DNA from 3 places in the Pseudomonas graminis genome. Region 2 is predicted to be linked to each of the others. Evidence: predicted binding sites of a transcription regulator. Region 2 holds the regulator's gene; each other region holds the start of a gene.
The links. The regulator sigma-54, encoded in region 2, starts transcription at its own class of promoters, with help from an activator protein. The targets are predictions, from matches to a motif close to ANTGGCATNNANNTTGCTNT.
Positions count from the first base shown of each region.

Region 1: nirB (nitrite reductase large subunit NirB) is a predicted target of sigma-54. The motif match lies at 4,439-4,458, and genes of this name have one in related genera.
Region 3: FX982_RS22320 (CmpA/NrtA family ABC transporter substrate-binding protein) is a predicted target of sigma-54. The motif match lies at 5,850-5,869, and genes of this name have one in related genera.

Region 1 covers NZ_CP053746.1:2,994,462-3,002,612, forward strand. Annotated here, with positions in the region: gene rdgC (recombination-associated protein RdgC) at 1-341, opposite strand, end outside; tRNA gene FX982_RS13485 (tRNA-Val) at 501-576, shown strand; tRNA gene FX982_RS13490 (tRNA-Asp) at 596-672, shown strand; gene nirD (nitrite reductase small subunit NirD) at 1,287-1,664, opposite strand; gene nirB (nitrite reductase large subunit NirB) at 1,661-4,222, opposite strand; gene FX982_RS13505 (bifunctional nitrate reductase/sulfite reductase flavoprotein subunit alpha) at 4,815-8,151, shown strand, end outside.
Region 2 covers NZ_CP053746.1:663,564-671,714, forward strand. Annotated here, with positions in the region: gene mlaE (lipid asymmetry maintenance ABC transporter permease subunit MlaE) at 1-340, opposite strand, end outside; gene FX982_RS03055 (ATP-binding cassette domain-containing protein) at 340-1,149, opposite strand; gene FX982_RS03060 (KpsF/GutQ family sugar-phosphate isomerase) at 1,458-2,432, shown strand; gene kdsC (3-deoxy-manno-octulosonate-8-phosphatase KdsC) at 2,433-2,966, shown strand; gene lptC (LPS export ABC transporter periplasmic protein LptC) at 2,977-3,549, shown strand; gene lptA (lipopolysaccharide transport periplasmic protein LptA) at 3,536-4,078, shown strand; gene lptB (LPS export ABC transporter ATP-binding protein) at 4,078-4,803, shown strand; gene FX982_RS03085 (RNA polymerase factor sigma-54) at 4,993-6,486, shown strand; gene hpf (ribosome hibernation-promoting factor, HPF/YfiA family) at 6,563-6,871, shown strand; gene ptsN (PTS IIA-like nitrogen regulatory protein PtsN) at 6,884-7,348, shown strand; gene rapZ (RNase adapter RapZ) at 7,351-8,151, shown strand, end outside.
Region 3 covers NZ_CP053746.1:5,024,873-5,033,023, forward strand. Annotated here, with positions in the region: gene xylG (D-xylose ABC transporter ATP-binding protein) at 1-209, shown strand, start outside; gene FX982_RS22300 (sugar ABC transporter permease) at 206-1,342, shown strand; gene rlmKL (bifunctional 23S rRNA (guanine(2069)-N(7))-methyltransferase RlmK/23S rRNA (guanine(2445)-N(2))-methyltransferase RlmL) at 1,512-3,782, opposite strand; gene rmf (ribosome modulation factor) at 4,353-4,568, shown strand; gene FX982_RS22315 (quinone-dependent dihydroorotate dehydrogenase) at 4,723-5,745, opposite strand; gene FX982_RS22320 (CmpA/NrtA family ABC transporter substrate-binding protein) at 6,018-7,226, shown strand; gene FX982_RS22325 (ANTAR domain-containing response regulator) at 7,239-7,814, shown strand; gene FX982_RS22330 (nitrate/nitrite transporter) at 8,107-8,151, shown strand, end outside.

The DNA.
Region 1 (8,151 bases), 2.3 Mb from region 2:
GCCTGGATGATTTCATCCTTGAGCTGGTCGCGTTCCTTCTTGTAGACCTTGCGCATCTGCTCGGTCTCGATCTCTTCGACTTTCTCTTTCAATGCATCGTTGACCACGCTGCCGGGCAGGATGCGTTCCTCCTTGCGCGCCGAGATCAGCATGAAATCACCGCTGACGTGCACCAGTGGCGCGTCTTCGCCCTTGCCGAACGGGGCGATGAAACCGTAAGTGGTCAACTCCTGGCTGGCACAGGCACGTGCAGGCTTGGTCGCCAACGCGGTTTCCAGCGCCTCGGCGTCAAATGGCAGGTCCTGGGTCAGGCGATAGACAAGCAGGTTTTTGAACCACATGGGGTACATCTCTCCTTTATACAAAGGGGGGCATTATTCGCTGCTGCGACCCTGCGGCCAACCCTGATGTAAGCCTTTGGAAGGATTATAAAATTTATTTCAAAAAGTGCTTGCCAGCTTTTTGATCGCTCCGTAGAATGCGCGCCACACCGAAGCGAAGGGTGATTAGCTCAGCTGGGAGAGCGTCTGCCTTACAAGCAGAATGTCGGCGGTTCGATCCCGTCATCACCCACCATTCGTTTCAAGTGTTACGCGCAGCGGTAGTTCAGTCGGTTAGAATACCGGCCTGTCACGCCGGGGGTCGCGGGTTCGAGTCCCGTCCGCTGCGCCATATTGAGTTACGAGGCCCTTGAACTCCTCGTAACGACAAAGAGAGCGACCTTCGGGTCGCTTTTTTTGTGCCCGGGATTTGGTGAGTGCCCGCAGGACGCAGAGCGTCCGGGCTGCGTTACCACGCGGAGCGTGGGAACGATCAGGTTCACCCCGAGAATCTGGAATCGCTCACACCGACCTCTTCCCGGCTAAAGCCGGTCCCACTAAAAGCGGCGCGTGCATCCAGCAGAAGTGGCGTCGATCCCGGCTGTAGGACCGGCTTCAGCCGGGAAGCTGTTGATCTGCTTGTGATCTGCTTTTGATCTTCCTACACAAAAGGCTCAGTCACCGCCAATCGCGACTTGGGTGCAGGCTGAACGCAGGTCTCGCGCAGTGGGCCGAGCCGCATGGATGCGGCGAGAGCGCCGTCAGGACATGGATGTCCGTTCGGCGCGGGCCCACGGAGCGAGGCCGGAGTGAAGGAACCCGACGAAGTCGGGCCCAACCGAGAGCAGGCACCCTTGGTTACTTGGGGTGCTTTTCCAAGTAACTCGCCGAAGGCGAAACAGTCTGCCGTTAGGCAGACGCCCTGGATCTTTCTAAGCCACGCCGCGGATCCAGACTCCAGCGAACTTATCCGACATTTACCTCGACCACATCGCCCACCAGCCGCACCGGCCAAGTCCGCAGCCGCAACGCCGCATCCTCCAGACACGTACCGTCCTTGAGTCGGTAATGCTGCTTATATAAAGGCGAAGCGATCACAAGATCCCCGCCCAAACTGCCGATCAACCCCCGACCAATCACATTCACCCCCGTGACCGGATCACGATTGTCCATCGCAAACACCTGCGGCGCGCCACCAATGGACGCCACATAAAACAACGCCACCTGCGCAGTGCCCACCAACGCAACCACGCCGGAATTCAGCACCAGATCCTCACGCGCACACACCGCGCGCCACACCTGAGTCTTCGGCATCTCCATTACTGCAGCATTGGCCTGGCTCATCGTGCAACCTCCACAGCGGCAATCAGATTCAGCTCTTCAGCGCGAGCCGGACGACGCTGGCTGCGCTCCTTGACGAAATGAATGTCCGGGTCAGCGGCCTTGTCATTGACGAACGTGCGGAAGCGCTTGAGTTTCTCCGGGCTCTTCAGCGCGTTCGCCCACTCGCATTCATAACGGTCGACCACCAACTGCATCTGCGCCTCCAGTTCGGCAGCGAGCCCAAGGCTGTCCTCGACCACCACCGCTTTCAAAAAATCCAGCCCGCCTTCAAGGGACTCGCGCCAGACCGACGTCCGCTGCAACTTGTCAGCGGTGCGGATGTAAAACATCAGCACCCGGTCGATGTAGCGAATCAGCGTCTCGTCGTCCAGATCGGTGGCGAACAGCTCGGCGTGGCGCGGGCGCATGCCACCGTTGCCGCACACGTACAGATTCCAGCCGTTCTCCGTGGCGATCACGCCGATGTCCTTGCTCTGGGCTTCGGCGCATTCGCGGGTGCAGCCGGACACCGCGAACTTCAGCTTGTGCGGCGAGCGCAGGCCTTTGTAGCGGTCCTCGATGTTGAGCGCCATTTGTACACTGTCCTGAACGCCGTAACGGCACCAGGTGCTGCCGACACAGGACTTCACCGTCCGTGTCGATTTGCCGTAGGCATGGCCGGTCTCGAATCCGGCAGCGATCAGCTCGGCCCAGATGTCCGGCAGCTCGTGCAACTGCGCGCCGAACAGGTCAATGCGCTGGCCGCCGGTGATCTTGGTGTACAGGTCGTATTTCTTCGCGACCGCGCCGATAGCGATCAAGCCGTCCGCGGTGATTTCACCCGCCGGGATGCGCGGCACCACGGAGTACGTGCCGTTCTTCTGCATGTTGGCCATGAAGGTGTCGTTGGTGTCCTGCAGCGGCACCAGCGACGGGTCCATGATCGGCCGGTTCCAGCACGAGGCGAGGATCGAGCCGACGGTGGGTTTGCAGATGTCGCAACCCAGATGACCTTTGCCGTGGCGGGCAAGCATCTCGTCAAAGCTTTCAATGTTTTCAACGCGGGCGAAGGCGTACAGCTCCTGACGCGTGAACGCGAAGTGCTCGCACAGGCTTTTATCGACGGTGACGCCGCGGGCAATCAGTTCGTGCTCGAACACGCTTTTCAGCAGCGCTGCACAACCGCCGCAACCGGTGGCCGCCTTGGTGCAGGCCTTGAGCCCGGCGAGGTCCGTGCAGCCGCCGTCGATGGCCGAACAGATCGACGCCTTGCTCACGTTGTGGCATGAGCAAACGGTTGCCGTGGCGGGCAGGGCGTCAGCGCCAAGGGTCGGCGCGCCGTCGCTGTGGGGCAGGATCAGGCTCGAAGGATCGGCGGGCAGCTTGATGCCGTTCTGTGCGTATTGCAGCAAGGTGTCGTAATAACTGTTGTCGCCCACCAGCACGGCGCCGAGCACTTTTTTGCCATCGGCGGACACCACCAGGCGGCGATAACTGCCGGTGGCCTCATCGATATACCGGTAACTGCGCGCGCCCGTCAGCGCGCCATGGGCATCGCCAATGGAACCGACGTCGACGCCGAGCAGTTTGAGTTTGGTCGACATGTCCGCCCCGAAGAACGGCTCGGCGTCCAGATCGCACAATTGCGCCGCGACGTTGCGGGCCATTTGATAACCCGGCGCGACGAGGCCGAAAACGCTGCCGTTCCAGGCCGCGCACTCGCCGATGGCGAAAATGTCGGCGTCACTGGTGCGGCAATGTTCGTCGATGGCGATGCCGCCGCGCGGGCCCAGCGCCAGCTCACACTGACGGGCGAGGGCGTCTTGCGGACGAATGCCGGCGGAGAAAACGATCAGGTCGGTTTCGAGGAATTCATCGCCGGCAAAATTCATCCGGTAGCGGTATTCCGCACCCGCGCTGATGGATTGCGTCGCGCGAGACAGATGCACGCCAACCCCCAGCGCTTCGATGCGCGCCTTCAGGGCGGCGCCGCCGTGATCGTCCAGCTGAACCGGCATCAGGCGCGGCGCGAATTCCACCACGTGGGCTTCCAGTCCCAGTGACTTCAGCGCGTTGGCCGCTTCCAGTCCCAGCAGCCCGCCGCCGACCACCACACCGCGTTTCGCCTGACTGGCCGCGGCGCGAATGGTGTCGAGGTCATCCAGCGTGCGGTAGACCAGTCGCGAATGGCCTTCAGCGCCTTCGATGGGCGGCACGAAAGGGTAGGAACCCGTCGCCAGCACCAGTTTGTCGTAACTGAAGTGGCCCTTGGCGGTCACCACTTCGCGCCGCGCCCGGTCGATTTCCAGCACCGGCACACCCAGGTGCAGCGCAAGCCCGGTCTGCTCATATAAAGAAGCAGCGCTCATCGCCAGTGACTCGGCGTCGCGACCGCCAAAGTATTCGGACAGATGCACGCGGTCGTAGGCGCGCTGGCCTTCCTCACCGAACACATGAATGCGGTAGCGCTCAAGGGCGCCGGCGGCGATCAGCTGCTCGACGCAGTGGTGACCCACCATGCCGTTGCCGATGACGATCAGGGTTTGGACGTCGTTGAGTGGGGCGACTGTGGTGTTCATATCGAGTCCCGGCCAAGGCCAATCAGGTTTTTCGAGAGCAAAAAAAAAGGCGCCCGGAACCTCTCGGTTCCAGGCGCCTTTGCCTGTTCTTTTAAGGGTTGCCGCCCGACCACAGTGTCGACGCCAACCTGGTGAGCCCGATGCCGCGAACGGCTGGCGGTCCGCGTTGACCGGCCAGGGCTGCCAACCGTGTGTTCAGGCTGGACTTGATAAGACGTAGCAATGGCTGTGCCAGTGGAGAATGTCCAGGTGTCGGACGCCTTTCGTCCCCGCCAGACGCGAAGGTTTGACGGGCCATAAGCGTGATCGTCATTCGATCTCATCGCCCTTGATAGCGAACGGTGCCGGCTCGAAAAGGGTGCGATTTACCCTGGTGCGCCCCACTGTGAAGCTCAGCGTCCAGTCATCACATCAGTGAAATCCACTGAAAACCTCCGCTGCACGTCTTCCAGCCAGGCTGGCCTGTCGTTTGCAACACCGTGTCCACAGGCAATCAACGCCGATTGCCATATTCACGACAAAGGCGCCGTGTGCTCTCCGTTTTTCAACGGATGAGAACAGGGCGTCTTTTTTTGCTTTCAGGAAACGGAATATGGCGAGCAGCAGCGTAAAGAGCGTGTGTCCTTATTGTGGCGTCGGTTGCGGCATCGTCCTGCAGGTCGAGGACAACCGAGTCATCAAGGTGGTCGGCGACAAGACTCACCCGAGCAATTTCGGCCGTCTGTGCACCAAAGGCATCACCTGCGGCCAGGCGATTGCCGAGTCGGGACGGATGGAGTTCGCGTACATCCGCCGTCAGCGCAGCCACGAGCCGGTGCGCGCTGCCATGGACGCAGTGATCAGCGAAAGCGCCCGGCGCCTGCGCGGGATTCTGGATCGCGACGGCCCGGGCGCATTGGCGTTCTACGTCTCGGGGCAGATGTCCCTGGAGGCGCAATACCTGGCCAACAAACTCGCCAAAGGTTTTGTGCGCACCGCCAATATCGAGTCCAACTCGCGGCTGTGCATGGCCAGCGCGGGCAGCGGCTACAAGCTCTCGTTGGGCGCGGACGGCCCGCCCGGGTCCTACGATGATTTCGACAAAGCCGATCTGTTTTTCGTGGTCGGCGCGAATATGGCTGACTGTCATCCGATCCTGTTCCTGCGCATGATGGACCGGGTCAAGGCCGGGGCGAAGCTGATCGTCGTCGACCCCCGGCGCAGTGCCACTGCCGACAAGGCCGGCCTGTTCCTGCAAATCAAACCGGGTACTGACCTCGCGCTGCTCAATGGCCTGTTGCACTTGCTGGTGGAGAACGGCGACACCGACGCCGATTTCATCGCCTCGTTCACCCAGGGCTGGGACGTCATGCCCGGCTTCCTCGCCGCGTACACGCCCGCGTACGTCGCACAGATCACCGGCCTGGGCGAAGCAGAAATCCGTCAGGCCGCGCAGATGATCGGCGCGGCGCAGGAGTGGATGAGTTGCTGGACCATGGGCCTGAACCAGAGTACCCACGGCACCTGGAACACCAATGCGTTGTGCAACTTGCACCTGGCGACCGGGGCGATCTGTCGGTCCGGCAGCGGTCCGTTTTCCCTGACCGGCCAACCGAATGCCATGGGCGGAAGGGAAATGGGCTACATGGGCCCAGGACTTCCCGGACAGCGCTCGGTGTTAGTGGACGCCGACCGCCGCTTCATCGAAGACCTCTGGCGCATCCCCGAGGGCAGCATTCCGCACCAGCCCGGCGGCGGCACCATCGACCTGTTTGAGCAGATGCGCGACGGCGTGATCAAGGCCTGCTGGATCATCTGCACCAACCCGGTGGCCAGTGTCGCCAACCGCACCACGGTCATCGACGCCCTGAAAACCGCCGAGCTGGTCATTACTCAGGACGCCTTCCTCGACACCGAAACCAATCGCTACGCCGACATCTTGTTGCCGGGCGCGCTCTGGGCGGAAGGGGAAGGGGTGATGATCAACTCCGAGCGCACCCTTAACCTGACACAGAAAGCCGTCGATGCGCCGGGGCAGGCCTTGCCCGACTGGCAGATCATCGCCAGCGTCGCCTGTGAAATGGGCTTCGCCGACGCCTTCAGTTACGCCTCGGTAGAGGAGGTGTTCGAAGAAATCAAACAGGCCTGGAACCCCGCCACGGGCTACGACATTCGCGGCGCAAGTTATGGGCGGCTGCGGGATCAGTCTTTGCAGTGGCCGTGCGCGCCAGATGACGAGACCGTGCGCAGTCCGATTCGCTACCTCAGCGATAGCGGTGCGGGCCCAGTCAAGGAAGGCGTCACGCCACGGCGGCCGATTATATTTCCCACCGCAAACGGCAAGGCGGTATTTTTCCCACGTCCGCACATGCCGCCGGCTGAACTGCCTAACGATGCATTTCCCATGGTGCTCAACACCGGCCGCCTGCAGCACCAATGGCACACCCTGACCAAGACCGGGAAAGTGCCGACGCTGAACGCGCTGAATGCACGCCCGTTCGTCGAACTGCACCCTGACGATGCCCTTGCGCTGGGCATCCGCGAAGGCGATGGCGTGGAAATCCGTTCCGCACGGGGGCTGGCGGTGTTGCCTGCGGTGATCAGCAACCGTGTCCTGCCGGGCAACTGCTTCGCGCCCTTTCACTGGAATGACGTGTACGGCGAAAAGCTGGCGATCAACGCCGTGACCAACGACGCCGTCGACCCGATCTCCCGGCAGCCCGAATTCAAGTGCTGCGCGGTCGCCTTGCGCAAGGTCGAGCTGATCGGGCATCGCTTCCTCGATTTGCCCCAAGCGGCGGCCGAGACGCAGACGGCACCCAATCATGCGCCGCTGTTGACGCTGCTTTGGGCATCCCAGACCGGGAATGCCGAAGCGTTGGCCCGGCAGTTCGGCGACCGGTTGAAGACTGCCGGTGTGCCGGTTCAGGTGGCGGCGATGGACAGTTTTTCTTCCGAGCGTCTGGACCAGCTGCAGAACGTCGCGCTGATCAGTAGCACGTTTGGCGATGGCGAATCTCCCGACAATGGGCAACGATTCTGGCAAATACTGGCTGCCCGGAACGAGCGTCTGGAGTCGCTGCGCTACGCCGTTCTGGCGCTCGGTGATTCGAGTTACGACCGCTTTTGCCAGCACGGCAAGAACCTCGACCAGCGCCTGCAACAGCTGGGCGCTTCACGGCTGATCGCCAGAGTCGAGTGCGACGGCGAATACCAGGCCCACGCAGACAGCTGGTTCACCGGGTTGCAGCAGGCGCTGTCGCTGAATCTTCCTACCCCGTCGATCAGCGATGAAGCGCAGCTTTGTGGGAACCAGCCTTCAAGAACACAGCCCCATCTCGCGCGTTTGTCGCTCAATCGGCGACTGAATGGGCACGGTGCCGCCAAGGACACGCGGCAACTGGGGCTGAGCCTTGAGGACTCGGGGATGACCTATGAAGCGGGCGATGCCTTGGGGGTCTGGCCGCGCAATTGCCCTGAGCTGGTGAACGAACTGCTCGAACTCACGGGGCTGAACGCCGACCAACCGGTGCGCGGCATAAAGGCTGGCGACGTGCCGCTGGGTCAGGCGTTGGCCGAGCAATTCGAAATCGCGCGACCTGGCGCAGACACCTTGGCGTTCATCGCCGAGCGTAACGGCAGCAATGACCTGAAAACACTCCTGACCGAGCCGTTCAAAAGCGAGCTGAAGGACTGGTTGTGGGGCCGACAGTTGACCGACGTGTTGCGCGAGTTCCCCATCGCCTGCTCTGCGGAGGAATGGCTTGACCATCTCAAACCGCTGCAGCCCCGGCTTTATTCGATCTCGTCGAGCGCCAAGGCGCATCCCGATGAAGTCCACCTGACGGTTTCCGCCGTGCGCTTCGGTCTGCGCAAAGGCGTTTCATCGACCTTCCTGGCGGATCGTGCGGGCAATTGCAAGGTGCCAATTTTCCTGCAACCTACGCGGC
Region 2 (8,151 bases):
CGGCGAACAATAGAGCAGTAACCACCGGCCCTAGTTCACGCAGCAGCGTCAGGGCAACCATCTGCCCCACAGCCTGTTCAGAGCCATACTTGGCAAGAATGCTGAAGCCTTGCAACGCCAGCACCATGCCGATGAACACGCCGGACACGACAATAATGGCCAGGGACATGACGCCCACAGAGTGCAGCTGACGAACCAGCAGCTGAAAACCGCCGCCGATTCCGCCGCGCCCAAGCAACGCATGAACCAGAAAAATCCCTGAACGGCCCAGCACTGCAACAATATCGATCGCCGAACGCCCCATCAGGCGTACGCGATCCATTAAAGACTTTCTGCGCATCAGCGCTTCCCCAAAAGATCGTCGCGATAATCCGGCGCCGGGTAATGGAAAGGCACCGGCCCGTCGGGATCACCCGTCATGAACTGACGTATACGAGGGTTATCCGACTCCATCAGTTCCTGCGGCGTGCCCTGCCCCAGCACCTGACCGTCACCAACGACATAGAGGTAGTCGGCGATGCTGGCAGTCTCGGCGAGGTCGTGGGACACCACGATACTGGTGATGCCGAGCGCATCGTTCAGCAGCCGGATCAGACGCACCAGCACGCCCATGGCGATCGGGTCCTGGCCGACGAAGGGTTCGTCATACATTAGGATCTGGGGGTCCAGCGCGATGGCGCGCGCCAGCGCTACACGGCGTTTCATGCCACCCGACAATTCGTCGGGCATCAGGTCGACGGCGCCACGAAGCCCGACCGCCTGCAGTTTCAGCAGGACGATGTCGCGGATCATGTCTTCAGGCAGCTTGGTGTGAACCCGCAGCGGGAACGCCACGTTTTCGAAAACGTCGAGGTCGGTGAACAGCGCGCCGCTCTGAAAGAGCACGCCCATCTGCTTGCGCGCATCGAAAAGATCGCTGCGCGAAAGCTTCGGCAAGTTCTGGCCATTGACCCAGACTTCGCCTGCGCTCGGACGCAGTTGTGCGCCCATCAATCGCAGCAGGGTGGTTTTACCACTGCCCGACGGCCCCATGATGCCGGTGACTTTGCCCCGGGGGATGCGGATGTCCACATTATTGAAGATGCTGCGCGCACCGCGCTTGAAGGAAACGCCCTTCAGCTCGACCGCGTAGGCGTTATCGGCACTCATCTAAACTCCTTGCGATGCAACCTGTCTCTCAGATGCCGCGTTCTTGACGAACGACACACTTTTGGAGGGGCCGAACAAGCGGCGGACTATACCACCGCTGTCGCACGCCGCCCAAGCTCCAACGTGTCAAGTCGCAAACAAAGAAGGGTATTAAGGACGGTGTGGAATTTTCGTACCCACCGCTAGCCTTTATCACGCCGCTGCTGAAGGACGTCTCCGTTCATTAAACAAACAGCAACGATGAAGCGTGAGGCTTTTGAACATTGCCGCTATAATCCCCGGCCTTTCACCATGCGACCCCTTCCGATATGTCCACTGCGCGCAATCTGATTGAATCGGCACAGAGCACCATCCGCCTTGAAATAGAAGCTGTGGAAGGTTTGCTTGCGCATATAGATGCCGATTTCGTCAACGCGTGCGACATGATTCTGGGCAGTCAGGGCCGCGTGGTCGTGGTCGGCATGGGCAAGTCAGGGCATATCGGCAAGAAGATCGCCGCCACGCTCGCCAGCACCGGCACCCCTTCGTTTTTCGTGCACCCGGCCGAGGCCAGCCACGGCGACATGGGCATGATCACCAGCGCTGACATCATCCTGGCCCTGTCCAATTCGGGTACGACAGCCGAGATCGTCACATTGCTGCCGTTGATCAAGCGCCTGGGCATCAAGATGATCAGCCTGACCGGCAACCCGGAGTCAACGCTGGCCAAGGCCGCAGACGTCAACCTCAATGCGCGGGTCGAAAAAGAAGCCTGCCCGCTGAATCTGGCGCCCACCTCCTCCACCACGGCGGCGCTGGTCATGGGCGACGCCCTGGCCGTTGCGCTGCTGGACGCCAGAGGCTTCACCGCCGAAGACTTCGCCTTTTCCCACCCGGGCGGTGCGCTGGGTCGCCGGCTGCTGTTGAAGGTCGAGCATGTCATGCACACTGGCGTCGACCTCCCGCAGGTTGCGCGGGGCACGCCGCTTCGCGATTCGCTGATGGAAATGACCCGCAAGGGGCTGGGCATGACCGCCATCATCGAGAGCGATGGCCGCCTTGCCGGTATCTTCACGGACGGTGATTTACGTCGCACCCTGGATCGCCCGATCGACATACGACAGGCCAGCATCGATGAAGTGATGACCGTCCACGGCAAGACCGTGCGCCCGGAGATGCTTGCGGCCGAAGCCTTGAAAATCATGGAAGACAACAAGATCGGCGCACTCATCGTGGTCGACGAGAACGATCGCCCTGTTGGCGCGTTCAACCTTCAAGACCTGCTCCGCGCAGGAGTCATGTAAATGAGCGCCGATATGAATGACCTGATGCAACGCGGCAAGAACATCAAACTGGCGATCTTCGATGTCGATGGCGTGCTCACCGATGGGCGCCTGTATTTCCTCGAAGACGGTAGCGAATTCAAGACGTTCAACACGCTCGATGGCCAGGGCATCAAGATGCTCATCAACTCTGGCGTTACCACCGCCATCATCAGCGGGCGCAAGACCCCCGTGGTTGAGCGGCGGGCGAAGAACCTCGGCATCGCACATCTTTATCAGGGCCGCGAAGACAAACTCGTGGTCCTCGATGAGCTTTTGCAGCAACTGAATCTAAGCTACGAGCAGGTCGCGTATCTGGGTGACGATTTGCCTGATCTGCCGGTCATTCGCCGGGTCGGTCTGGGCATGGCGGTTGCCAACGCTGCCGGCTTCGTCCGCGAGCATGCCCATGGCACCACCCAGGCACGTGGCGGCGAAGGCGCTGCCCGCGAATTCTGCGAGTTGATCCTGAAGGCTCAGGGCAACCTCGAAGCGGCTCACGCCGCCTACCTATAGAAGTGCATTTATGCTGAGCAAAAAGTTTCGAACATTTCTGCTGTTCGGGGTGCTGGCTCTGCTGCTGGCAGCGGTCGGCTACTGGAATATCAGTCCGGAAAGCTTCCTCGATCAACCCAAGGCTGCCGTGGATGAAAGCGCTGTCGATTACTATGCGACCAACGCCCACAGCATTCAGTACCTGCCCGACGGGACCATGCAGTACGACATGACCGCCGACAAGGTCGAGCACCTGAAAGCCACCGACGTCACCCTGATGACCACGCCGGTGCTGCAGATGTATCGAGGTTCGACCTTCCCCTGGCATGTACAGAGCGTTCGTGCCGAGGTGTCGCCGGGCGGTGATCACGTCGAGCTGATCGACTCGGTGCGCATCAACCGCACCGACGAAAAGAACCGCACCACTATCATCACCAGCAGCCGCATGACTGTATTCCCGCAGAAGCAATATGCGGAGACTGCCCAACCCGTTAGAATCGACGGCCTTGGCGGTGTAACGACCGGCACGGGTATGAAAGCGTATCTGAAAGAAAGCAGGATGAACCTGCTATCCAACGTAAGAGGACAGTATGAGGCTCGTTAAAACCCTTCCTTTTTTGCTCGGCCTGGGCGCAGCACTGGGAAGCGCGAGCGCCTGGTCTCTGCCGACGGATCGCGATCAACCCATCCACATCCAGTCGGATGACGCGCAGCTGGACGACAAGCAAGGCATCGCCACTTACAAAGGCAATGTCATCATCACCCAGGGCACGATGAAGATCACCGGCAACACTGTGACCATCACCCGCACACCGCAAGGCGACGTGGACGTGTTCACGTCCGTGGGCAACCTGGCCTACTACGAGCAGAAGCCATCGGTGGACAAGCCGATCGTTCAGGCCTGGGGCGTCACTATTCAATACTTCGCGGCGCAGAACCGCATCGTGCTGATCGACAAAGCCAAAGTGGTCAACGACGGCAACACGTCCGAAGGCGAGAAAATTGTCTATGACACCGTCAAGCAGGTCGTGAACGCCGGCCGCGCCAACGGCACCAAGGTCACCGCACCACGCCCTCGCATCGACATGGTCATCCAGCCGAAAAAGAAAACCGACCAGCAGAAGGCCCAGTAATGGCAACGCTGAAAGCCCAACACCTGGCCAAGGCCTATAAAAGCCGCCAGGTCGTACGTGACGTCAGCCTGTCCATCGAGAGCGGCCAGATCGTTGGCCTGCTCGGCCCCAACGGCGCCGGCAAGACCACCTGCTTCTACATGATCGTCGGCCTGGTTCAGGCGGATCAGGGTCGCGTGCTGATCGACGACCAGGACGTCAGCCACCAGCCGATGCATGGCCGCGCCCGTGCCGGTATTGGCTACCTGCCACAGGAAGCGTCGATCTTTCGCAAGCTCTCCGTCTCGGACAACATCATGGCGATCCTTGAGACCCGCAAGGAGCTTGATCGCGCGGCCCGCCGCAAAGAGCTGGAAAGCCTGCTGCAGGAATTCCACATCACCCACATCCGCGACAACCTGGGCATGAGCCTGTCGGGCGGTGAACGCCGTCGTGTGGAAATTGCACGCGCCCTTGCCACTTCGCCGAAATTCATTCTGCTCGACGAACCGTTTGCCGGTGTTGACCCTATTTCCGTAGGCGACATCAAGCAGATCATTCACCACCTCAAGGCCAAAGGGATCGGCGTGCTGATCACTGACCACAACGTGCGTGAAACGCTGGATATCTGCGAAACCGCCTACATCGTCAACGATGGCCAGCTGATTGCCGAAGGCGACGCCGAGTCCATCCTGGCCAACCAGTTGGTCAAGGAAGTGTATCTAGGTCACGAGTTCCGCCTGTAACCGCAGTGATGACATGAGGTCGTGCGCCCTTCCATAACGGATGCCATCGCCGACCTCGTTTTTTAATTGTCATCACACTCTAGGCAAACCCTCCAGCTTCAGGCATATAATTTGCTTAAGTTGGCGCCCTCGGCGCCCTGGTAGTAAATGGCGCGCAGTGCGCCGGCGAATAAGGTGTTAAGCCCTGCCATGAAACCTTCGCTAGTCTTGAGAATGGGCCAGCAGCTGACGATGACACCTCAGCTGCAACAGGCAATCCGCTTGCTTCAGTTGTCGACGCTGGATCTCCAACAGGAGATTCAGGAGGCGCTGGAGTCGAACCCGATGCTGGAACGGCAGGAGGAAGGCGACGATTTCGACAACGCCGACCCCTTGGCCGATAACGTAGAGCAAAAGCCCAACGCTGACGTTCAGGAACCCACTTATCAGGAGTCGGCGCCTACCGTCGACAATCTGGATGAGGGTGACTGGAACGAGCGCATCCCCAACGAACTGCCGGTCGACACGGCGTGGGAAGACGTCTATCAGACCAGCGCCAGCAGTCTCCCCAGCAATGATGATGACGAGTGGGATTTCACCACCCGCACCTCCGTTGGCGAGAGCCTGCAAAGCCACCTGCTCTGGCAGCTCAACCTGGCGCCGATGTCGGACACCGATCGCCTGATCGCCGTGACCCTGATCGACTGCATCAACAACCAGGGCTACCTCGACGAAACACTTGAAGAATTGCTCGACGCGTTCGATCCCGAGCTTGATATCGAACTGGACGAAATCGAAGCCGTTCTGCACCGCATCCAGCAGTTCGAGCCTGCGGGCATCGGCGCCCGCAACCTGAGCGAATGCCTGCTGCTGCAACTTCGCCAGTTGCCAGCCAAAACCAAGTGGCTGGCAGAAGCGCAGAAGCTGGTCAGCGAGTACATCGATCTGTTGGGCAGCCGCGACTACGCGCAACTGATGCGCCGCATGAAGCTCAAGGAAGACGACCTGCGCCAGGTCATCGAGCTGGTCCAGAGCCTCAACCCGCGCCCGGGCTCGCAGATCGAATCCAGCGAACCCGAATACGTCGTACCTGACGTCATCGTGCGCAAGGATAACGAGCGCTGGTTAGTGGAGCTGAACCAGGAATCCGTGCCGCGCCTGCGGGTCAATCCGCAATACGCAGGCTTTGTGCGTCGCGCCGATACCAGTGCCGACAACACGTTCATGCGCAATCAGCTGCAAGAAGCGCGCTGGTTCATCAAGAGCCTGCAGAGCCGCAACGAGACGCTGATGAAGGTGGCCACGCAGATCGTCGAACACCAGCGCGGCTTTCTGGAGTACGGCGACGAGGCCATGAAGCCGCTGGTTCTGCATGACATTGCTGAAGCGGTCGGCATGCACGAATCGACGATTTCCCGGGTGACCACGCAGAAGTTCATGCATACGCCGCGCGGGATCTACGAGCTCAAATATTTCTTTTCCAGCCACGTCAGCACCTCGGAAGGCGGCGAATGCTCGTCTACGGCGATTCGCGCGATCATCAAAAAACTGGTCGCCGCGGAAAATCAGAAAAAGCCGTTGAGTGACAGCAAGATCGCTGGTTTACTGGAAGCACAAGGCATTCAAGTGGCCCGTCGCACAGTCGCCAAGTACCGCGAATCCCTCGGGATCTCGCCGTCCAGCGAACGCAAGCGACTGATGTAAAGGTCACACGTCAAAGCGTTCCAGTGGCAGGCATCACGCCTGCCACTTAATGCACTGGCAACGAAGGAGAAGCTGTATGCAAGTCAACATCAGTGGACACCAGCTGGAAGTGACTGAACCTCTGCGTACCTACGTCGGCGAGAAACTCGCCCGATTGGAGCGCCACTTTGACAAGATCACGAATGTGCAGGTCACCATGGAGGTCGAGAAGCTCAAGCAGAAAATCGAAGCCACCTTGCACGTTCCTGGCGCTGAAGTGGTTGCCAACGCCGAACACGACGACATGTATGCAGCCATTGACCTGCTTGCCGACAAGCTTGACCGCCAACTCAAAAAACATAAGGAAAAACAGCAAAGTCTGCTGCAAGGCGCGACTGCTCGCTGACACTCCCCACCCATGATCCGACTTGAAAATATCCTGACCCCTGGCCGTTCACTCGTGAACGTGCCAGGCGGCAGCAAAAAAGCCGTACTCCAAAGCATCGCCAAAATGATCGGCACGCAAGTGCCTGATCTGGATGAGCAGGTCGTGTTTGAAAGCCTCATTGCCCGTGAAAAGCTCGGTTCCACCGGATTCGGTAATGGCATCGCCATTCCCCACTGTCGGCTGAAGGGCTGTTCAACGCCTGTTAGCGCCGTACTCCATCTGGAAAAGCCCATCGATTTCGACGCCATCGACGGCGCACCGGTTGACCTGCTGTTTGTGCTGCTGGTCCCGGAAGCGGCCACTGATGCTCATCTGGAACTCCTGCGCCAGATCGCCAGCATGCTCGACCGTGACGATGCGCGTAAGCGCCTGCGCGGCGCCAAAACCGACGAAGAGCTCTACAACGTCGTGCTCGACGTCCAGAACGGTCACTGACCATGCGCATGATCATCGTCAGCGGCCGCTCCGGCTCCGGCAAGAGCACGGCCCTCGATGTCCTTGAAGACAGCGGTTTCTACTGCGTCGACAATCTGCCTGCCGGCCTGCTACCGGAGCTGGCCGAACGCGCGCTGATCAACAGCGAACTGGCTGAGCCGCTGCTAGCGGTCTCGATCGACGCACGCAACCTGCCCAGTCACCTGACGCGATTTCCGCGCATGCTCGCCGAGGTGCGCGCCCGGCACATCCAGTGCGACGTGCTGTTCCTCGATGCGGATGAACCTACCCTGCTCAAGCGTTTTTCCGAGACCCGTCGCCGTCATCCGCTGAGCACGGCAACGCGCTCGCTGGCCGAAGCGATCCGTGACGAGAAAACCCTGCTGGGTCCGATCATCGATCTGGCTGATCTGACGGTCGACACCACGCACCTGAATCTCTATCAGTTGCGCGACATCCTCAAGTTGCGCCTGCTGAACAAACCCGAGCCGGGCACTGCCTTTCTCATCGAATCCTTTGGCTTCAAGCGTGGCATGCCCGTGGATGCCGATCTGGTGTTCGATGTGCGCTGCCTGCCGAACCCGTACTGGAAGCCCGAACTGCGTGAGCAGTCGGGCCTCGACAAGCCGGTGGCCGATTACCTCGCCGCTCAACCGGACGTCGAGGAAATGTTCCAGGACATCTTTTCGTACCTCAATAAGTGGTTGCCGCGCTTCGCCGCCAGCAACCGCGCCTACGTCACTATTGCCATTGGCTGCACCGGCGGACACCACCGCTCCGTCTACCTGACCGAACGTCTGGGT
Region 3 (8,151 bases), 1.2 Mb from region 2:
TGGTGTCGTCGGAGCTGGCCGAAGTGCTCGGCGTCTCCGACCGGGTGCTGGTGATCGGCGAAGGCCAGCTGCGCGGGGATTTCATCAACCAAGGTCTGACCCAGGAACAGCTGCTCGCGGCCGCACTCAGCCAGTCCGCGGACTGCCTGGCTGCGACCGACAAAAACAATAACGACCGACCCGGTGCTGTGGGAGACGCGCGTCAATGAATCAACTCAAGCAACTGTTCACCCGCTACAAAATGCTCGCGCTGGTGATCGCCATCGCGGTCATCTGGCTGTTCTTCAGTTGGGAAACCGACGGAGGCTTTCTGACGCCGCGCAACCTGTCCAACCTGCTGCGGCAGATGTCGATTACCGGGATTCTCGCCTGCGGCATGGTGCTGGTGATCATCAGCGGTGAGATCGATCTGTCGGTGGGGTCGTTGCTCGGCCTGCTCGGCGGCGTGGCGGCGATTCTCGACGTGGTGTACCACGTGCCGCTGCCGCTGAACCTGTGCATCGTCGCCGGCTGCGGGCTGTTGATCGGTCTGGCCAACGGCTGCATGACGGCGTACCTGCGCATCCCGTCATTCATCGTCGGCCTGGGCGGCATGCTGGCGTTTCGCGGGATTCTGCTGGGGATCACCGGCGGCACCACCATCGCGCCGGTGTCGCCGGAACTGGTCTACATCGGCCAGGGTTATCTGCCGCCAATGGTGGGCATCGTGCTTGGCGTGCTGCTCTTCGCCCTGACGCTGTTCCTGACCTGGCGTCAGCGCACCAACCGCGCATTGCACGGGCTGGCCGCCCACTCGCTGGCACGGGATGCAGTGCGGGTGGTGGCGATCGGTGCCGTCCTGGCCGGGTTCGTCTACACCCTGAACAGCTACGACGGGATTCCGGTGCCGGTGCTGCTGCTGTTGGTCCTGCTTGGGGTGTTCAGCTACATCACCAGCCAGACCGTGTTCGGCCGACGCATCTACTCGGTGGGCAGCAACATGGAGGCCACGCGCCTCTCCGGCATCAACGTGCAGGCCGTAAAGTTGTGGATCTTCGGCATCATGGGTGTCATGTGCGCCCTCGCCGGCCTGGTCAACACCGCACGCCTGGCCGCGGGCTCGCCGTCGGCGGGCAACATGGGTGAGCTCGATGCCATCGCCGCCTGCTTCATCGGCGGGACCTCCATGCGAGGCGGCTCGGGCACCGTCTACGGCGCCTTGCTCGGGGCCCTCGTCATCACCAGCCTCGACAACGGTATGTCCATGCTCGACGTCGACAGCTACTGGCAGATGATCGTCAAGGGCAGCATTCTGGTGCTGGCGGTGTGGGTCGATGTCAGTACCCGGGCTGGGCGGCGTTAAGTGCAGACACCTGAATGTCTGTATTGGAAGCGAAATGGGTGGGAGCGAACGGAGGAGGCGCGTACGACCGAATGACCGCGTCGGACACGACCCTTGTGGGAGCGAGCTTGCTCGCGAAGAGGCGGATACAGTCCTGCAGTAACAGAGCTGTATCCGCCCTACCAAGCGGTTAACGCGCGGTGATTTTCCACGCGCGGTGGATTTTGCCGTTGCGCGCAAAGTCCGGGTCGACGGTGTGCTGGGTGATTTCCTCTACCGCGTAACGCTCCACCAGCGTCTCTTCGAGCTGGAATTTGCGGAAGTTGTTGGAGAAATACAGCACGCCGCCGGGCGCCAGGCGCGCCATGGCCAGGTCGATCAGTTGCACCTGATCGCGCTGCACGTCAAACACGCCTTCCATGCGCTTGGAGTTGGAGAACGTCGGCGGGTCGATGAAGATCAGGTCGTACTCTTCACGACTGGCCTCCAGCCACACCATCACGTCGCTCTGCTCCAGACGGTTCTTGTCCGAGAAGCCGTTCAGCGACAAATTGCGACGCGCCCAGTCCAGATAGGTTTTCGACAGGTCGACGCTGGTGGTGCTGCGCGCGCCGCCCTTGGCCGCGTGCACGCTGGCGGTCGCGGTGTAGCAGTAGAGGTTGAGGAAGCGCTTGCCCGCCGCTTCGCGCTGGATGCGCATGCGCATCGGCCGGTGATCGAGGAACAGACCGGTGTCCAGGTAATCGGTGAGGTTGACCAGCAGCTTCACGCCGCCTTCGTTGACCTCATTGAACTTGCCCTGGGCGCTCTGGCGCTCGTACTGCTTGGTGCCGCTCTGGCGTTCGCGACGCTTGACCACCACGCGGCTCTTGTCGATGCCCAGCGCCTGGGGAATGGCTGCCAGGGCGTCGAACATGCGAATGGACGCTTTTTCCGGATCAATGGACTTCGGCGCCACATACTCCTGGACGTGGACCCAGTCGTGGTACAGGTCGATGGCCATGGCGTACTCGGGCATGTCCGCATCGTAGACGCGGTAGCAATCGATCGCCTCGCGCTTGACCCATTTGCCCAGCGCCTTGACGTTCTTCTGCAGGCGGTTGGCAAACATTTGCCCGCCTTCGCTCAGGCGCGGTTGCTCAATGACCGGCGCAGGTGCGGGCGTCGGCTTGATCGGGTTGCCGTTCTTGTTGTACTGGCGCTCCGGGGCGATGTCCGGCGTCTGGTCATAAGCGGCTTGCTCACGCTCGGCCTGACGCTGCTCCGGGGTGCGACGCTCGCCGGTCACGAACTGATCCGGCAGCACTTTGATCAACAGCAGCTTGCACGGCAGTGCGCCGTTCCAGAACGCGTATTGCTTGTGGCTGCGAATGCCCATGCGCTTGCCCAGATCGGGCGCACCGGTGAACACGGCCGCTTCCCAGTTCAGGCAGGCCTGACGCAGGCGCTCACCGAGGTTCTGGTAGAGGTACAACAGGCTGGCTTCGTCGCCAAGACGCTCGCCGTAAGGCGGGTTGCAGATCACCAGACCGGTCTGGTTCTGGTCGGGACGCGGCTCGAAGGTCGCCACTTCGCCCTGGTAGATCTTGATCCACTCGCTGAGGCCGGCGCGCTCGACGTTGTTGCGGCCCGGCTGAATCAGCCGCGGATCGGCTTCATAACCACGAATCCACAGCGGCGGCTTGGCCAGACCCGCTTGCGCACGTTCCAGCGCTTCGTCATGCAGCTTGCGCCAGATCGCCGGCACGTGGCCCAGCCAGGCGGAGAAACCCCAGCGCTCGCGCTTGAGGTTGGGCGCGATGTCGGCGGCGATCATCGCGGCTTCGACCAGAAAAGTACCCACGCCGCACATCGGGTCAGCCAGCGCGCCACCCTCAGCGGCAATGCGCGGCCAGCCCGAGCGGATGAGGATCGCGGCGGCCAGGTTTTCCTTGAGCGGCGCGGCGCCCTGCTGCAAACGGTAGCCGCGCTGGTGCAGGCTGTGGCCGGACAAGTCCAGGGACAGAATCGCTTCGCCCCGGTCCAGACGCAGGTGCACGCGCAGGTCAGGATTGAGTTTGTCGACCGAGGGGCGTATGCCGTCTGCCGTGCGCAGGCGGTCAACAATGCCGTCTTTAACCTTCAAGGCGCCGAAATGGGTGTTATCGATGCCCGAACCGTGACCGCTGAACTCAACGGCCAGCGTGCCTTCCGCCTCCAGATGGTCCGCCCACTCGATGTCGTGAACCCCGTGATAAAGGTCCTCGGCGTCTTTCATCGGGAAACGCTTGAGCACCAGCAGCACCCGGTTCGCCAGACGCGACCACAGACACAGCCGGTAGGCGGTTTCCATGTCGGCGGTGCCACGGATGGCGGAAGTGTGTTCGCGGGTTTCCTCGAGACCAAGGGCGGTGGCTTCCTCAGCCAGCAAGCCTTCGAGGCCTTTTGGGCAGGTGAGGAAAAGTTCGTAACGGTCCGACATGAGTATTCCAGAGCCTTGGGCTATAGCGGCCGGACAACGCATTGTCCGGCCCGATTGCAACAGACGCCTTTCAGGGAGGACGCCTGCGCGGCACACAATTTGTGCCTGTCCCTCGCACCGATACATTTCGAGTGCGACGGTCCGCCAGCACGTGAGCGCTGACGACAAATGATTAAAAAACGCTATTCAGCACGACGGCGGCGGCAATAAAAAGTCACATCGCTGACCCTTCGTCGTTTTTACACCGGCTGCCAACGGCCAGCACTCTCAATTGCGAAACACTTGCACTACCACGTGAAAGCCCCGTTTTGAGGGGGCTCTCTGTCAAAATACCGCTGAAACGGATCAGCGCTTATGGTCGTAATGCCTGAATGGTTACGTTCTTATGACAAAACGATCATTCACAGCGTACCGCTCATTGGTTAGAAATCACCCAAGGTCATCGCCGCAACGGCGGTGGCATCAAGCCCGCGACGCCGGCAGCGGGCCGCTAACGGCAGAAGATTTTCTGCCGGACCTCAACCTGAGGTCTCCAGGGACATTACAGTCAACAAACGAGGGCAACACCCTATGAGAAGACTTAAGCGTGATCCGATGGAAAGAGCATTTTCGCGCGGATACCAGTACGGCGTATCCGGTAAATCCCGTGAGCTTTGCCCATTTACTCTACCGTCAGTGCGTCAAGCCTGGATCAATGGCTGGCGAGAAGGACGCGGCGACAACTGGGACGGTATGACCGGCACTGCGGGCATTCACAGACTCAACGAACTTCACGCGGTCGGCTGACGCAACCCTCACGTTACAGCCTGACCTAAAGCTTCTTGAACCAACGTTTTTAAAACATCTGACCGCTTCACCGTAACCACGCACGTCCCACCCGGGCGGCGGGCCAAGGCCCAAGAGGGGTTCCAGTCGGAACCCCTCTTTTCGTTTCAGATGATTATCGAGGCATTGCTGCGATAGCGTCCACCGACTGGCGAATCAGCGCCGGCCCCTTGTAGATGAAGCCCGAATAGATCTGCACCAGACTCGCCCCAGCGGCGATTTTCTCGGCCGCGTGCCTGCCCTCGGTGATGCCGCCAGCCGCAATGATCGGCAAGCGCCCACCCAACTCAGCGGCCAACACCTTGACGATGTGCGTGCTCTGCTCGCGCACTGGCGCGCCTGACAGGCCACCCGCTTCATCGCCGTGGGGCAGACCTTCAACGCCCTTGCGGCTGAGGGTGGTGTTGGTCGCAATCACCGCGTCCATCCCCGACTCCAGCAACGCGCTGGCCACCAGCACGGTTTCTTCGTCGCTCATGTCCGGGGCAATCTTGATGGCGAGCGGCACGCGCTTGCCATGGATCTGAGTCAGCGCATCCTGGCGCACCCGCAGGGCTTCCAGCAGTTGCTTGAGCGAATCACCGAACTGCAAGCTGCGCAGGCCCGGTGTGTTGGGCGAGCTGACGTTGACGGTGATGTAACTGGCGTGGGCGTAGACCTTGTCCAGGCAGATCAGGTAGTCGTCGACAGCCCGCTCGACCGGAGTGTCGACGTTCTTGCCGATGTTGATGCCCAGCACGCCGTTGTACTGCGCGGCCTGCACCCGGCTGACCAGATTGTCCACGCCCAGGTTGTTGAAGCCCATGCGATTGATGATGGCATCCGCCTGGGGCAGACGGAAAATGCGCGGTTTCGGATTGCCCGGCTGCGGACGCGGCGTGACGGTGCCGATCTCGACAAAACCGAAGCCCAGCTGGGAAAAACCATTAATGGCCGCGCCGTTCTTGTCCAGCCCCGCCGCCAGCCCGACCGGGTTGGGGAAGCGCAGGCCCATGACGGTCACCGGCAATTGCATCGGCGCCTTGTTGAACAGGCCGTTGAGCCCCAGACGCCCGCCCGCGCCGATCAGGTCGATGGACAGGTCGTGGGAAGTTTCCGGGGAGAGTTTGAACAGTAACTGGCGGGCCAGGTTATACATGGGCGGGCGCGGCTCGTTTGCGGCTGGGATCAGCGGCGGATTATAAACGCCGCTGCAGGGGAGCGCGAGGCATGTCGAGAACTTTGCTGGCACCCCCGCTCGCCGCTGGCATATCGCTTGCTTTAATCCTTGCATCGACTCGATCCAACGGCGGAGCGAGACACAGGACAATGACGTCGCTGTCGCCCCGGTTCAACCTGGGCGAGGCGACGTTTTTTTTGGACGATCGGCAGCGCTGTAAGCCGCTTCGGCCTCCACGCGGAATGGCACTCATGAACCACACGCTCACCCCCTCGCTGACGTGGGTCGACGGCAGCGATGCACCCGAACTGGCCAGCGTCGACCTTGGCTTCATGGCGCTCACCGACAGCGCCTCGCTGATCGTCGCCGCGACCCAAGGCTTCGCCCAGCCCTATGGCCTGCACATCAACCTGCACCGGCAGACGTCGTGGGCCAACCTGCGCGACAAACTGGTGAGCGGCGAGCTGCATGCGGCCCACAGCCTCTACGGTCTGGTCTACGCCGTCCAGCTGGGGCTGGCCGGACCGGCGAAGGACATGGCGGTGCTGATGGGGCTGAATCAGAACGGTCAGAGCATCAACTTGTCGCGGTCGCTGCAAAACGCGGGCGTGACCACTCCTGATGCACTGGACCGGCGCACGCACCAAAGCGACTCAAAACTGACCTTCGCCCAGACCTTCCCCACCGGCAATCACGCCTTGTGGCTGTATTACTGGCTCGCGAGTCAGGGCATCCATCCGTTGCGCGACGTCGACAGCGTGGTGGTGCCGCCGCCGCAGATGGTCGAGCACTTGCAGGCCGGACGCATCGACGGCTTTTGCGTCGGCGAGCCGTGGGGTGCCAGCGCGGTTCAGCAGAACCTGGGCTTCACCCTGGCGACGTCCCAGGCCATCTGGCCGGATCACCCGGAAAAGGTCCTGGCCTGCAGCTTGGAATTCGCCGAGCAGTACCCGAACACAGCACGGGCGCTGGTGATGGCCGTGCTCGAAGCCAGTCGCTTCATCGAAGAGAGCGCTGACAACCGGCGCAGCACCGCGCAATTACTCAGCGCCGCCGAGTACGTCAATGCACCGGTGGGCACCATCGAATCGCGGCTGCTCGGCGAATACGACGACGGGCTCGGCAACCAGTGGCACGACCACCACGCCATCCGCTTCCATGGCGACGGTCGGGTCAACATGCCCTGGCTGTCCGACGGCATGTGGTTCATGACCCAGTTCCGCCGCTGGGGTTTGCTGCGTGAAGACCCGGATTACCTCGGCGTCGCCCGCGGCGTCCAGCAATTGGGGCTGTACAGCCAGGCCGCCGAGGCGCTGGGCATTGCCGTACCGCCTTCGCCCATGCGCAGCAGCCAGTTGATCGACGGCAAAATCTGGGACGGCAGCGACCCGGCGCGTTACGCCCGCAGCTTCAAGCTGCACGCGCTGGCCGATTCCGCCCCCGTTCATGCTGATCGCTGAGGAGACGCCACCATGCTGCGAATCCTGCTGATCAACGACACGCCCAAAAAGGTCGGGCGCCTTAAGGCCGCGCTGACCGAAGCCGGTTTTGAGGTGATCGACGAATCCGGGCTCATCATCGACCTGCCCGCCCGGGTCCAGGCCGTGCGTCCGGACGTGATTCTCATCGACACCGAATCGCCGGGCCGTGACGTGCTGGAGCAAGTGGTGCTGGTGACCCGCGATCTGCCGCGCCCGATCGTGATGTTCACCGACGAGCACGACCCCGTTGTGATGCGCCAGGCGATCAAGTCCGGGGTCAGCGCCTACATCGTCGAAGGCATCCACGCACAACGCCTGCAGCCGATTCTCGACGTCGCCATGGCCCGCTTCGAAAGCGATCAGGACCTACGCGCGCAATTGCACGCCCGCGATCAGCAACTGGCAGAACGTAAGCGTATCGAGACGGCGAAAGGCCTGTTGATGAAGATGAAGCAGTGCAACGAGGAAGAGGCCTACACCCTGATGCGACGTCAGGCCATGAGCCGGCAGCAGAAGCTGATTCAAGTGGCGGAGCAGATCATTGCCATGAGTGAACTGCTGGGCTGAGCCTTCCTTTCCGGGCCGCGCCTGCTTATTCAGTCCAGACCGCGGCCCGTCGCTCATTTGGCCCACGTATTGCTAAGTAGAACCAACAGGTAACCAACGGCGGTTGCCCACTCACGACAAAGACGTCGCACCCCTTCGCGAAAGCGCACAGGGCTGCGGCGTTTTTTCGTTTTTGCCCTGAACACATCGGGGCGGGTGGAGTACCGGTCTGGTGCTTCACCTGCAAGACCTGACCCGTAGCGGTGCGAGCAACCTCTCGACCGAACGCGAATCCCTGCAGATGAGGTGTTAGATGAACACGAGTTTCTGGAAAGCCGGCCATAAACCGACACTGTTC